2 regions of the Streptomyces sp. NPDC048565 genome follow, and region 2 is predicted to be linked to the other one. Evidence: predicted binding sites of a transcription regulator. Region 2 holds the regulator's gene; the other holds the start of a gene.

Region 1 (7,071 bases), on a different contig from region 2:
GTGTACATCCCCGACGGTGTCCAGGCCACCCAGGACCACTTCGCCAAGCGCGCACCGGTCTCACCCAGCAAGAAGGTGGCGTCCCGCTCCTACAGCGGCCACAAGCCGCAGCTCGCCTTCGACAAGCTGAACAACACCTGGTGGGGTCCCGGGGTCTCGGGTGCGGGCAAGGGCGAGTGGATCGAGGCGGAGTTCGACCAGCCGACCCGCCTGCTGAACGTGATCATCACTCCGGGTGTGTCCATCCGCCCCGACGATCTCGACGAAGCCACCCTTCCGCAGCGCATCAAGGCGACGGTGACGACGAAGGACGGAAAGAAGACGGAGCACTCACTCACCCTGGACCAGGGATCGGGCGAACAGAAGCGCAACTTCCGCTTCCGTGACGCCGTGAAGGTGCGGTTCACCGTCGAGTCGGCCTACATCGTCTCCGAGAAGAAGCAGGTGGCCATCGCCGAGATCGAGTTCTTCGGCCCGGCGAGCTCGGACTCCTGACCTCACGACCCTCCTGACCTCCTGAACACGACGACGCCGGCCCCCGGGAAGAATCCCGGGGGCCGGCGTCGTACGGATACTGCGGGTACCGCCTGGAGTTCCTGATCCGAGGATCAGAAGTCCATGTCACCGCCCGGCATGCCGCCCGGAGCGGCCGCAGCGGCCTTCTCCGGCTTGTCGGCGATGACGGCCTCGGTGGTGAGGAAGAGCGCGGCGATGGACGACGCGTTCTGCAGGGCGGAGCGCGTGACCTTCGCCGGGTCGATGATGCCCTCGGCGATCATGTCGACGTACTCGCCGGTCGCGGCGTTGAGGCCGTGACCGATCGGCAGGTTGCGCACCTTCTCGACGATGACGCCACCCTCGAGACCACCGTTGACGGCGATCTGCTTGAGCGGGGCCTCCAGCGCGAGCTTCACGGCGTTGGCGCCCGTGGCCTCGTCACCGGTCAGGTCGAGCTTCTCGAAGACGGCCGAGGCCTGGAGCAGAGCCACGCCACCACCGGCGACGATGCCCTCCTCGACGGCGGCCTTGGCGTTGCGCACCGCGTCCTCGATGCGGTGCTTGCGCTCCTTGAGCTCCACCTCGGTGGCGGCGCCGGCCTTGATGACGGCCACGCCGCCGGCCAGCTTCGCGAGGCGCTCCTGGAGCTTCTCGCGGTCGTAGTCCGAGTCGGAGTTCTCGATCTCGGCGCGGATCTGCTTGACGCGACCCTGAACCTGGTCGCTCTCGCCACCGCCGTCGACGATCGTCGTCTCGTCCTTGGTGATGACGACCTTGCGGGCGGTGCCGAGCAGGTCGAGGCCGGCGTTCTCCAGCTTGAGACCGACCTCCTCGGAGATGACGGTGCCACCGGTGAGGATGGCGATGTCGCCGAGCATGGCCTTGCGGCGGTCACCGAAGCCCGGAGCCTTGACGGCCACGGACTTGAAGGTGCCACGGATCTTGTTGACGACCAGCGTCGACAGAGCCTCGCCCTCGACGTCCTCCGCGATGATCAGCAGGGCCTTGCCCGACTGCATGACCTTCTCGAGCAGCGGAAGGAGGTCCTTCACGTTGCTGATCTTGGAGTTGACGATCAGGATGTACGGGTCGTCGAACGACGACTCCATGCGCTCCATGTCGGTGGCGAAGTACGCCGAGATGTAGCCCTTGTCGAAGCGCATACCCTCGGTGAGCTCAAGCTCCAGACCGAAGGTCTGGGACTCCTCGACGGTGATGACGCCTTCCTTGCCGACCTTGTCCATAGCCTCGGCGATCTTGGCGCCGATCTCGGTGTCAGCAGCGGAGATGGAGGCCGTCGAAGCGATCTGCTCCTTGGTCTCCACGTCCTTCGCCTGCTCCAGCAGAGCGGCGGAGACGGCCTCGACGGCCTTCTCGATGCCACGCTTCAGAGCCATCGGGTTGGCACCCGCGGCGACGTTGCGCAGGCCCTCGCGGACGAGCGCCTGCGCGAGAACGGTTGCGGTGGTCGTACCGTCGCCGGCGACGTCGTCCGTCTTCTTGGCGACCTCCTTGACCAGCTCCGCACCGATCTTCTCGTACGGGTCCTCGAGCTCGATCTCCTTGGCGATGGAAACACCATCGTTGGTGATCGTGGGCGCGCCCCACTTCTTCTCGAGGACGACGTTACGGCCCTTGGGGCCGAGGGTGACCTTGACGGCGTCGGCGAGCTGGTTCATCCCGCGCTCGAGACCGCGCCGTGCCTCCTCGTCGAACGCGATGATCTTGGCCATGTGAAGTGGTCCTCCCGGACAGGGGTGGATTTCTCCGGACCGAGTGGCGCCCGCGACGGACGGCCAGCGTGCTCGGTGGTTCATTGCTCCACCGCGCCTGCGGGCCTCACCGGCCCGGTCCAAGTTTCTGTCACTCTCACCTGGAGAGTGCTAACGCCAATGATTAGCACTCGACCCCTGCGAGTGCAAGCGCCTTCGAAGAAGGGGCGGCGGCCGGGCGACGGATGGACGCAGGCGTCTCCCTCCGGTCGTGGACGACCGCAGGGCACGCGGAGGACGCACGTGAGGCCCGTACCCCGGTGGGAGGTACGGGCCCCGCGTGTGTGAGTAGCGTCGTCGGCCGACCGCGCCGAGCTCAGCCGACGGCGAGCTTGACCATGTCCGCCTGCGGCCCCTTCTGGCCCTGCGAGATCTCGAATTCAACTCGCTGACCCTCTTCGAGGGTGCGGTACCCGTCCATCTGGATCGCGCTGTAGTGGACGAAAACATCCGCACCACCGTCGACCGCGATGAAGCCGTACCCCTTCTCCGCGTTGAACCACTTGACGGTGCCCTGAGCCATGCCCAACTCCCCTATTACTGGCCCTTGCACGAGCCCGCACTTCGCGGGCCCGGGTCAGAACTCACCCTCCGACAGGAGAGGGTGGCGTGCGCCGGAACGCGTCGACCGCGGCCGAATGTATCTGCCCAACTGCCCTCTGCAACAGGTCAATCGGACGAGAATTCTGGGCACAGGGGATCGCACGCATGGGGCGGATTCACAGGATTCCCGGGCAAGTCGGGCCCGACAAAGGCCACTTATGCCACAAGGAGTTCACTTACTTTGGCTGCATCTTGTCGCGGCCGGGCGCATTCTCATATGCGGGCGGCATGCGCGGCGGCGGGGACTTCCCCAACGGTACCGCGCTCAACCATGCAGAATGACCCCCTCCGCTTCTCTCGCGGACGGGGCCATTCTGCTCACGCTGTGCGGTCGGTCAGCCTCCGGCGACGGCCGGGATGATCGAGACGCCCGCGCCGTCCGGAGTGGCCGCGTCCAGGCCGCCTTCGAAGCGCACGTCGTCGTCGTTGACGTACACGTTGACGAAGCGGCGGAGCTTGCCCTCGTCGTCCAGGACACGGCCGCCGATGCCCGGGTGGTTCTGCTCCAGGGACGCCAGGACCTCGGAGAGGGTCGTGCCCTCGGCCGGGACCTCGGCCTGACCGCCCGTGTAGGTGCGGAGAATGGTGGGGATACGGACCTTGACGCTCATGTGGGTGCCTTCCTCGGGTCTCGGGTGGTCGGGTCAGCCGGCGGCGGCGAGGCCCGCGTCGCGGAACGCGTCCAGGCTGGGCCGGATCGTCGCCGACAGGCCGGTCGTCGGGGCGACCGCGTCGAGCGTCTTCAGACCGTCGCCGGTGTTCAGGACGACGGTGGTGAGGGCCGGGTCCAGCAGACCGGCGTCGATCAGCTTCTTCGTCACACCGACCGTCACACCGCCCGCGGTCTCCGCGAAGATGCCCTCGGTGCGGGCCAGCAACTTGATCGCGTCGACGACCTGCTCGTCGTTCACGTCCTCCACGGCCCCGCCGGTGCGCCGGGCGATGTCCAGGACGTAGGGACCGTCGGCCGGGTTGCCGATCGCCAGGGACTTGGCGATGGTGTCCGGCTTCTGCGGGCGCACGACGTCGTGGCCGGCCTTGAAGGCGGTGGACACCGGCGAGCAGCCCTCGGCCTGGGCACCGAAGATCTTGTACGGCTTGTCCTCGACGAGGCCGAGCTTGATCAGCTCCTGCAGCCCCTTGTCGATCTTCGTGAGCTGCGAGCCCGACGCGATCGGGATGACGATCTGGTCGGGCAGCTGCCAGCCGAGCTGCTCGCAGATCTCGTACGCCAGGGTCTTGGAACCCTCGCCGTAGTACGGGCGGAGGTTGACGTTGACGAAGCCCCAGCCCTCACCGAGCGGGTCGCCGATGAGCTCCGAGCAGAAGCGGTTGACGTCGTCGTAATTGCCCTCGATGCCGACCAGCTCGCCGCCGTACACCGCGGCCATGACGACCTTGCCCTGCTCCAGGTCGTGCGGGATGAACACACAGGACCGGAAGCCGGCGCGGGCGGCGGCGGCCCCCACCGCACCGGCGAGGTTGCCGGTGGAGGAGCAGGACAGGGTGGTGAAACCGAAGGCGCGGGCGGCCTCGACGGCGATGGCGACGACACGGTCCTTGAAGGAGTGCGTCGGGTTGCCGGAGTCGTCCTTGACGTACAGACCGCCGGTCACGCCCAGCTCGCGGGCGAGGTTGTCGGCCTTGACCAGCTTCGTGAAGCCGGGGTTGATGTTGGGCTTGTCCGCGACATCGGAGGGGACCGGCAGCAGCGGCGCATAGCGCCAGATGTTGTTCGGCCCATCGGCGATGCGCTTCTTCAGCTCTTCCGGGGAGCCGCTCGGCAGGTCGTACGCCACTTCGAGCGGCCCGAAACAGGACACGCACGCGAAAATGGGGCCGAGCTCGAAACGTTCGCCGCATTCGCGGCAGGAAAGCGCCGCGGCGGGACCGAGGTCCACTGCGGAAGAATTGGTGTTCGCTGCAACTGTCTGCACAGCCATGATGGCGGAGGCCCTTTCTCCTCATCTTCCCTGCGACGTATTTCGCCACAAGACGGAATTGGCACCTTCCCCACCGTGACCTCGCGGTCGGCAGGAGGGTTGCCGGGACTTCGACGGGCCGTTCCCTCTGTCCCTCTGGATGAGCGCTGTGGCACCGGACCATGGATCCGGGCGTTTATTCGCGGACCGACCCCGACATGCGAGGGTCATCCGCGTTGTTCAAGACTGTAACCGAAGCAGTGGACGGTTGAGATAGTCGTCCGAACCGCGAGATGGATCACATACAGGGAGTACCGACCGTGCTGGAAGAGGTGGAACGCTGGCTGACCAGGCGTTCCTGGTCAGCCGCCGAACGCCCGCTCGGCCTGCTCACAGCCGCGCGGGCGAGGGATCCGCACCGCTCGCGCGTCAGCGTCGTCCTGCCCGCGCTGAACGAGGAGGCGACGGTCGGCGCGATCGTCGCGGAGATCCGGCGCGAGCTGATGGAGAAGGTCCAGCTCGTCGACGAACTGGTGGTGATCGACTCCGGATCCACCGACGCCACGTCCGACACCGCGCGGCGGGCCGGCGCCCACGTCGTGCACCGGGACGCGATACTCCCCCGGATCCCCGCCCTGCCCGGCAAGGGAGAGGTCCTCTGGCGATCACTGCTGGTGACCGGCGGGGACATCGTCTGCTTCGTCGACGCGGACCTCAAGGACTTCTCCGCGGACTTCGTCTCCGGGATCATCGGCCCGCTGCTGACCGACCCCTCGGTGGACTTCGTCAAGGCGATGTACGACCGCCCGCTGGGTGAGGCCGCAGGCCAGGGCGGCCGGGTGACCGAGCTGGTGGCCCGCCCGCTGCTCAATCTGCACTGGCCGCGCCTGGCCGGTTTCGTCCAGCCGCTGGGCGGCGAGTACGCGGTGCGGCGCTCGCTGCTGGAGCAGCTCCCCTTCCCTGTCGGTTACGGAGTGGAGCTGGGCCTGCTCGTCGACGCGCTGCACACCGTCGGCCTGGACGCGCTGGCCCAGGTCGACGTCGGGGTACGCAGACACCGCCACCAGGACGGCCAGGCGCTCGGCCGGATGGCAGCCACGATCTACCGCACGGCGCAGCTGCGGCTCTCCCGCGGCCCCCTGGTGCGCCCCGAGCTCACCCAGTTCGAGCGGGGTCCGGACGGATTCGTCCCGCGCACCCATGCGGTGGACACCGAGGAGAGGCCGCCGATGCGGGAGATCGCGGAGTACGCCTCCCGCCACGCGGCTTAGCCGGTCCGGCGGGAGGGACCCGCTTCACGTTTGGCGGCTTCCCCGACGGGCTAGGTTCGGGTACATGGTCTCCGAGCACGCTGCCCAGGTCCTCGTCGCGTCCAACCGCGGCCCGGTGTCGTACGCACGGCGGGAGGACGGCACGCTCCACTCGAAGCGGGGCGGCGGCGGGCTCGTCTCCGGTCTGAGCGCGGTCGACGACAAGCTGTGGGTGTGCGCGGCCCTCGGCGACGGCGACCGCGAGGCGGTCAGGCGCGGTGTGTCCGAGCCCGGCGTCCGGATGCTCGACATCGACGCCGGGGTCCACGCCGACGCGTACAACGGCATCGCGAACTCGGTGCTCTGGTTCGTCCACCACATGATCTACGAGACGCCGGTGGAGCCCGTCTTCGACGCGGAGTTCCGTCGGCAGTGGGCGTCCTTCGAGACGTACAACCGCGCCTTCGCCGACGCGCTCGCCGAAGAGGCGGGCGAGGGCGCCTCGGTCCTGGTGCAGGACTACCACCTCTCGCTGGTCCCCGGCATGCTCCGCGAGCTCCGCCCCGACCTGCGGATCGGCCACTTCTCGCACACCCCCTGGGCGCCCGTCGACTACTACCGGCTGCTGCCCGACGACATCGGCGAGCAGCTGCTCAAGGGCATCCTGGGCGCCGACCGCGCGGCGTTCCTGACCCGCCGCTGGGCGGACGCCTTCATCAGCTGCTGCACGGAGATCATCGGCGGCACCGGCCGCACCCGGATCGGGGTGCACGGTCTCGGTGCCGACGCGGACTTCCTGCGCCGCCGCTCCCACGAGGCGGACGTGGACGAGCGCATGGAGATCCTGCGGGAGCAGGTGGGCGAGGGCCGGCGCACTATCGTGCGCGTGGACCGCACGGAGCTCTCGAAGAACATCGTCCGCGGACTGCACGCCTACCGGGCGCTCCTGGACGAGCGCCCCGAGTGGCGCGAGCGCGTGGTGCACATCGCCTTCGCCTACCCCTCCCGGCAGGACCTCTCGGTCTA
Region 2 (7,071 bases):
CTGGCGGCCCGGAGCGAGGAGTAGCCGGCGGCCTCGACGGGGAACGGCACGATCCGGTCGGCGAGACCGTCGAGGTCGACGCGGGTGATGGGGAGCGCTGTGGGGTTGTCCTCGCCGTCACCGCCCTTCTCCTTCTCGGCCGGACGGCCGTGGAGCTGCGGCCCGAACGGGGAGGGCGTGGTGGCGGCGAGTGTCAGCAGGTGCGGCCGGCAGGATCCGCCGAACGCCAGGTCGAAGACGTGCGCGTCGTAGATCGGGTCGAAGACGCGCTCGGAGAGGAAGGCCAGGTGCTTCCCGTCGGTCGTGAAGGCGGGGGCGTAGTCCCGGAACCGCAGCGGGGTGGCCTCGGTGACCGACAGGTCCGCGAGGTGGGCCAGTCTGAGCTGGCTGAGCGGCTCGGGGCCGGGGTGCGACCAGGCGAGCCAGGCGGAGTCGGGCGAGAAGACGAGTCCGGACGCGTCCCCGTCCTCGCTGCGGTCCACCTCGTGCACCTCGCCGCTCTCCCGTTCGACGATCAGGACCCGTCCGTCGTGGGCGGCGACGGCGAAGCGGCTGCCGTCGGGGGCGGGGGCCAGATCCAGGACCCGGCCGATCCGGCCGGCCGCGAGGCGGCGCGGCGCGGTGCCGGGCGCGGTGCCGGTGGCCGGCGCACACTCCAGGGCGTCATCGCCCTCGGCGTCGGTGACCCAGACGACGTGCTGGCCGCCGTCGGCCTGGAAGGTGTGCGGGAGCCTGGCCCGTACCCCGGGTTCGGCGGCAAGGACGCGGGCCGGGCCCTCCCGGTGGGTGACCCAGTGGACGGCGCCGCGGGACCCGACCGCGCTGCCGCGGCCGGTGCGGTCCGGGGACGCGCTGTACGGATGGCTGCCGACGTCCACGGGGTGCGGCTGCAGGTCGGTGCGCTGTCCGCCGAGCCGGATGTCGAGACGGCGGGGGCCGTCGCTCTCCAGACCGTCAAGGAGCCAGAGTTCACCGGCGCCGGCGTAGCTGATCCGGGTGCCGTCGGTGGTGGCGTGCCGGGCGTAGAAGCCGTCGACGCCGCTGTGGCGGCGCAGGTCCGTGCCGTCGGGCAGGGAGGAGTACAGCGCGCCGACGCCCTCGTGGTCGCTGAGGAAGGCGATGCGCTCACCGACCCACATCGGGCATTCGAGGTTGCCGTCGAGGTCCGCATGGACGCGGGTGAACTCCTCGGGGGTGCCGTCCGCGGGCCGGTCGGCCGCGGCGATCCAGAGCTTGCCGGCCGTCCCGCCCCGGTAGCGCTTCCAGGCGGCGGCCTCGCGTCCCATCGTGGCCGAGAGCAGCAGGGGCCGCCCTCCGGGTCCGTACGCGAGCGAGCCGACCGGCCCGTACGGCAGGGTTCGGGCGGGGCCGCCGTCGACGGGGACGGCACGGGCCCAGCTGCGCCGCAGGGAGACCTGGCCCTGGGTGCTGATCGCCAGCACGTCGCCGTCGGGGGTCCAGCCGCGTACGGACGTGCGCGCGTCGCCCCAGTGGGTCAGCCGTCTGGAGGGACCGCCGTCGGCCGGCGCGAGATGCACCTCGGGGGCCCCGTCACGGGTGGACGTCCAGGCGACCAGGGTGCCGTCGGGAGAGATCCGCGGCTGGCTGACAGGGCGGTTGTCGGCGCTCACACGCCAGGCCCGGCCGCCGTCGAGCGGCGCGAGCCAGACGTCGTCCTCGGCCGTGAAGGCGATCAAGTCGCCCTGGACATGGGGATACCGGAGGTAGGAAGGCTGCGTCACACGGATCACCCTAGGCCGCGGCACCGGTCCGGGTACCGGAGTTGGCCGGAGTCAGCCGTAGAGCCGGTGGCCCGCGCACTCTCATTCCGCGGAGGTTCTCGGTGACCCCGGCGGCCACCGCCGCGCGGCGCGGGCGCGTCGGGCCCGCCCGGCGCCCTCGGCTACGACCAGCGCCCGGTGCGTCCCATCAGCAGGGCCGCCGCGGCGGTCCCCGCGGTCGAGGTGCGCAGGACGCTCGGGCCGAGCCGGTAGGCGGGCGCCCCCGCCTCGGTGAAGGCCGCCAGCTCCTGGGGCGCCACCCCGCCCTCCGGGCCCACGACCAGCACGATCGTGCCGCCCGCGGGGAGTTCGGCGGTGGCCAGCGGCTCGCTGCCGCTGTCCCGGTCCTCGTGCAGGACGCCCGCGAAGTCAGCGCCGGCCAGCAGGGCCGCGACCTGCTTGGTCGTCATGGCGTCCGCCACCTCGGGAAAACGCACCCGGCGCGACTGCTTGCCCGCCTCGCGCGCGGTGGCGCGCCACTTGGCGAGGGACTTGAGCCCGCGATCGCCCTTCCACTGGGTGATGCAGCGCGAGGCCTGCCAGGGCACGATCGCGTCGACGCCCGTCTCGGTCATCGTCTCCACGGCGAGCTCGCCGCGGTCGCCCTTGGGCAGCGCCTGGACGACGGTGATGCGGGGCGCGGGCTCGTCCTCCTCGTGGACGCTCGTGAGGCCGGCCACCACGAGCCGGTCCTTGCCCTCGGCCGCCCGTACGACGCCTTCGGCCCAGCGGCCGCGCCCGTCGGTGAGGACGACGTCCTCCCCCGGGTTCAGCCGCTTCACGGACACGGCGTGCCGCCCCTCGGGGCCGTCCAGCACGAACTCCGTTCCGCCGGGCAGCTGTTCGACGACGAACACCGGTGCCGTCACCGGTCACTCCTCACGTTCATGGCCGCACGCGCGGCATCCATCTCTGCGGCGAGCAGGCCCACCAGCTCCCCGGCGGGCAGCTCACGCGCCATCCGGTGGCCCTGGCCCGCCCACAGCGCCATGCCCTGGGCGTCCCCTGCCCTGGCGGCGGCTCTGCGCAGCCCGCTGGTCACCTGGTGCACCTGCGGGTAGGCGGCGGGGGCGTACGCCCCGTGCTCCCGTACGAACCGGTTGACCAGGCTCCGCGCGGGGCGGCCGGAGAAGGCCCGGGTCAGGGCGGTGGTCGTGAACAGCGGGTCGGTCAGGGCCTGCTTGTGCAGCGGGTGCGCCCCCGACTCGGGGCAGGGCAGGAACGCCGTACCGAGCTGGGCGGCGTCGGCCCCGGCCGCGAGGACGGCCGTGATCTGGGAGCCGCGCATCAGGCCGCCGGCCGCGACGACCGGCAGACGCACGGCCTCGCGGACCTCGGCGAGCAGCGCGAGCAGCCCGGTGCCGGTGAGGCCGCCCTCCGGGTCGTCGCGGTGCGTGGACTGATGGCCGCCCGCCTCGGTGCCCTGGACACAGACCGCGCCCGCGCCCGCCCACTCGGCGTCCCGCGCCTCCTGGACCGAGGTGACCGTGACGACGGTGAGCGTGCCGACGGCGGCGAACGCGTCGAGGGTCTCGCGGGTGGGGCAGCCGAAGGTGAAGGAGACCACCGGCACCGGATTCCCCAGCAGGATCGCGACCTTGGCCTCGTAGCCGTCGTCGCCTGCCGCGTCGGGCTCGCCGAGCGGGGTCTCGTACCAGGCGGCCTCACCGGCCAGTTGGTGGCGATATACCTCGACGGCGCCGGTGTCGGCGGCCGGCGGCTGCGGCATGAAGAGGTTGACGCCGAAGGGACCGCTGGTCATCCTCCGGAGCTGCTCGGTCTCTTCGTACATCCCGTCCGCCGTCTTGTATCCGGCGGCGAGGAATCCGATCCCCCCTGCATCGGCGACGGCGGCGGCCAGCTCCGGCCGCGAGGCACCGCCCGCCATCGGGGCCTGCACGATGGGGTAGCGGCAGAGATCCGTGAGCGCCAAGGACATGACGGCATCGTGCCACGTCCCGCGAATCGTGCCGAATCAGCCCTCCGTACCGTGCGGGGCGGTGCCGTACCGGCCCGCACGCACCGCACCGCCCGCCGGTACGGAGACCGGCGGGCGGTGCGGTGACAGGGTTCAGCGGCCGTTGAAGGCGTCCTTCAGACGGGAGAAGAGCCCCTGCTGTCCGGGCTGGAACTGACCCGTGGGCCGCTCCTCGCCGCGCAGCTTGGACAGCTCCCGCAGGAGGCGCTCCTGCTCGGGGTCCATCTTCGTCGGGGTCATGACCTCGACGTGCACGATCAGGTCGCCGCGCCCGCCGCCACGCAGGTGCGTGATGCCGCGCCCGTGCAGCGGGACCGACTGCCCGGACTGGGTGCCCGGCCTGATGTCGATCTCCTCCATCCCGTCGAGCGTCTCCAGCGGCACCTGGGTGCCGAGCGCCGCAGCCGTCATCGGGATGGTCACCGTGCAGTGCAGATCGTCGCCGCGCCGCTGGAACACGGCGTGCGCGACCTCGTGGATCTCGACGTACAGATCCCCCGCGGGGCCGCCGCCGGGGCCGACCTCGCCCTCGCCCGCGAGCTGGATCCGGGTGCCGTTGTCGACACCTGCGGGAATCTTCACGGTGAGGGTGCGCCGCGAGCGGATGCGGCCGTCACCGGCGCACTCGGGGCACGGGGTCGGCACGACCGTGCCGAAGCCCTGGCACTGGGGGCAGGGCCGTGAGGTCATGACCTGACCGAGGAAGGACCTGGTGACCTGGGAGACCTCGCCACGGCCGCGGCACATGTCGCAGGTCTGCGCGGAGGTGCCGGGTGCGGCGCCCTCGCCACTGCAGGTCGTACAGACGACCGCCGTGTCGACCTGGATGTCCTTGGTCGTGCCGAAAGCCGCCTCGTTGAGGTCGATCTCCAGCCGGATCATCGCGTCCTGGCCGCGCCGGGTGCGCGAACGCGGCCCGCGCTGCGCGGCGTTGCCGAAGAACGCGTCCATGATGTCGCTGAAATTGCCGAAGTTGCCGGCTCCGAACCCTCCTGCGCCACCGCCGCCGCCCGAGCCGGACAGCGGGTCACCGCCGAGGTCGTAGACCTGCTTCTTCTGCGGGTCCGACAGCACCTCGTAAGCGGCGTTGATCTCCTTGAACCGCTCCTGGGTCTTCGGATCCGGGTTGACATCCGGGTGGAGCTCGCGGGCGAGCCTACGGAATGCCTTCTTGATCTCGTCCTGAGATGCGTCGCGGCGCACGCCTAGTACGGCGTAGTAGTCCGTGGCCACTTACGAATCCGCCAGGATCTGTCCGACGTAACGTGCCACTGCGCGTACCGCTCCCATCGTTCCGGGGTAGTCCATGCGGGTCGGTCCGACCACGCCGAGTTTGGCGACTGCCTCGTCGCCCGAACCGTAGCCGACCGCGACGACGGACGTGGAGTTGAGCCCCTCGTGGGCGTTCTCGTGCCCGATCCGTACGGTCATGCCTGAATCCGTTGCCTCACCGAGCAGCTTCAGCAGCACGACCTGCTCCTCCAATGCCTCCAGCACCGGCCGGATCATCACAGGGAAGTCATGCCCGAAGCGGGTGAGATTGGAGGTGCCGCCGATGATCAGCCGCTCCTCCGTCTCTTCGACCAGAGTCTCGAGAAGGACGGAGAGCACCGTCGACACGGTCCCCCTGTCCTCGGCCTCGAAGGACTCCGGCAGATCCTGCACCAGCCGTGGGACGTCCGCGAAGCGCCGTCCGACGACCCGGCTGTTGAGCCGGGCCCGCAGATCGGCCAGCGAGGTGTCACCGAACGGTGCAGGGCAGTCGATCATACGCTGTTCGACCCGGCCCGTGTCCGTGATCAGGACGAGCATCAGCCGGGCCGGGGCCAGGAGAAGAAGCTCCACGTGCCGGACCGTCGAGCGGGTCAGCGAGGGGTACTGCACGACGGCGACCTGCCTGGTCAGCTGCGCGAGCAGCCGGACCGTGCGGCCCACGACGTCGTCGAGGTCGACCGCGCCGTCGAGGAAATTCTGAATGGCCCGGCGCTCAGGCGACGAGAGGGGTTTCACACCCGCGAGCCTGTCGACGAAGAGCCGGTAGCCCTTGTCCGTCGGAATACGCCCCGCACTCGTGTGCGGCTGGGCGATGAAGCCCTCGTCCTCCAGCAACGCCATGTCGTTGCGGACAGTCGCCGGGGAGACCCCGAGGCTGTGCCGCTCCGTGAGCGCCTTGGAGCCGACGGGCTCCTCCGTGCCGACATAGTCCTGGACGATGGCGCGCAGCACTTCGAGTCTGCGTTCACTGAGCACCGCGCACACCTCCAGCTGTGGTCCTCCGGCGTCTGCCTGGCACTCTGTGCGTTCGAGTGCCAGCGATCCCCCGGTCAGTGTACGGGGGCGAGGTGGGCCCGGGGCAAGGGCGACCGGCCACGCCCGTCACGGGACCACGCAGGTCGTTGCCGATAGCGTCGCCGTATGGACGCCTCTTGGGAAGAGTTCGGCTGGGAGCGGTTGGGCAACGGTACGGGACGCAGACGCCTCCCCGGCTGGGACGCGACCGCCGCACTGGTCGCGGGGACGGACGGTGTGCTGCTCTACGACACCGGGGCGACGCTCCGGGAGGGAGCCGGACTGCGCACCCAGGCCGAGGCACTGCTGGGCCGCAGGGTGACGCATATCGCACTGAGCCATCCGCACTTCGACCATGTGCTGGGCACCGCCGCCTTCTCCGGGGCGGAGGTCTACGGGGCGGTCGGCACGGCGGAGCTGCTGGGGCGGGGCGCCGAGGAGCTGCGCGCGGACGCCGTACGGCACGGCATGAGCGAGGCGGACGCCACGGCGGCCACGGACGTCCTGGTGGCCCCGAGGCATCAGGTGAGCGGCGAGTGGACACTCGATCTCGGCGGCGGCTTCCAGGTGCTGCTGGCCAATGTGGGGCCGGGCCACAGCGGCCACGACCTGGCGGTCCTGGTGCCGGGCTCCCCCGTCGTGATGCTCTGCGGCGACCTGGTCGAGGAGTCCGGCGAGCCGCAGGCGGGACGCGACGCGGTCCCCTCGCACTGGCCTGCCGCGCTCGACCGGCTGCTGGAGCTGGGCGGCGAGGACGCGGTGTACGTGCCGGGGCACGGGGCGGTGGTGGACGCGGCGTTCGTACGGGCGCAGCGCGATCAGCTGGCGGCCCGCTTCGGCGTGTCGTGAACGGCGTGCCAGGAACGGCGTGTCGTGAACGGGCGTCCGTTTATCGTCGTGCCATGCGCAGCTACCAGCCGGACCTGACTCCGCCGTGGAAGAAGTCCGCTCCCGCCCCCGAGGTCCCCGCCGAGCCCGATCTGGTCGTCGAGGAGGCCGTCAGCGGCTTCTGCGGGGCGGTGA

What was found. Region 2 encodes HrcA, which represses chaperone genes, less so after heat shock. Its sites were predicted from a motif close to TTNGCACTCNGNNNNNCNGAGTGCNAA; they were not measured.
Region 1: groL (chaperonin GroEL) is a predicted target of HrcA. The motif match lies at 2,395-2,421, and genes of this name have one in related genera.

The regions. Positions count from the first base shown of each region.
Region 1 covers NZ_JBEZIH010000017.1:66,510-73,580, reverse strand. The annotation lists gene AB0C75_RS21040 (zinc ribbon domain-containing protein) at 1-495, shown strand, start outside; gene groL (chaperonin GroEL) at 609-2,231, opposite strand; gene AB0C75_RS21030 (cold-shock protein) at 2,587-2,793, opposite strand; gene AB0C75_RS21025 (MoaD/ThiS family protein) at 3,209-3,484, opposite strand; gene thrC (threonine synthase) at 3,518-4,816, opposite strand; SAM riboswitch class I at 4,835-4,962, opposite strand; gene AB0C75_RS21015 (glucosyl-3-phosphoglycerate synthase) at 5,116-6,066, shown strand; gene AB0C75_RS21010 (trehalose-6-phosphate synthase) at 6,131-7,071, shown strand, end outside.
Region 2 covers NZ_JBEZIH010000004.1:73,506-80,576, reverse strand. The annotation lists gene AB0C75_RS06580 (S41 family peptidase) at 1-1,742, opposite strand, end outside; gene AB0C75_RS06575 (16S rRNA (uracil(1498)-N(3))-methyltransferase) at 1,904-2,650, opposite strand; gene AB0C75_RS06570 (nitronate monooxygenase) at 2,647-3,720, opposite strand; gene dnaJ (molecular chaperone DnaJ) at 3,853-4,992, opposite strand; gene hrcA (heat-inducible transcriptional repressor HrcA) at 4,993-6,009, opposite strand; gene AB0C75_RS06555 (MBL fold metallo-hydrolase) at 6,175-6,897, shown strand; gene AB0C75_RS06550 (DUF3097 domain-containing protein) at 6,951-7,071, shown strand, end outside.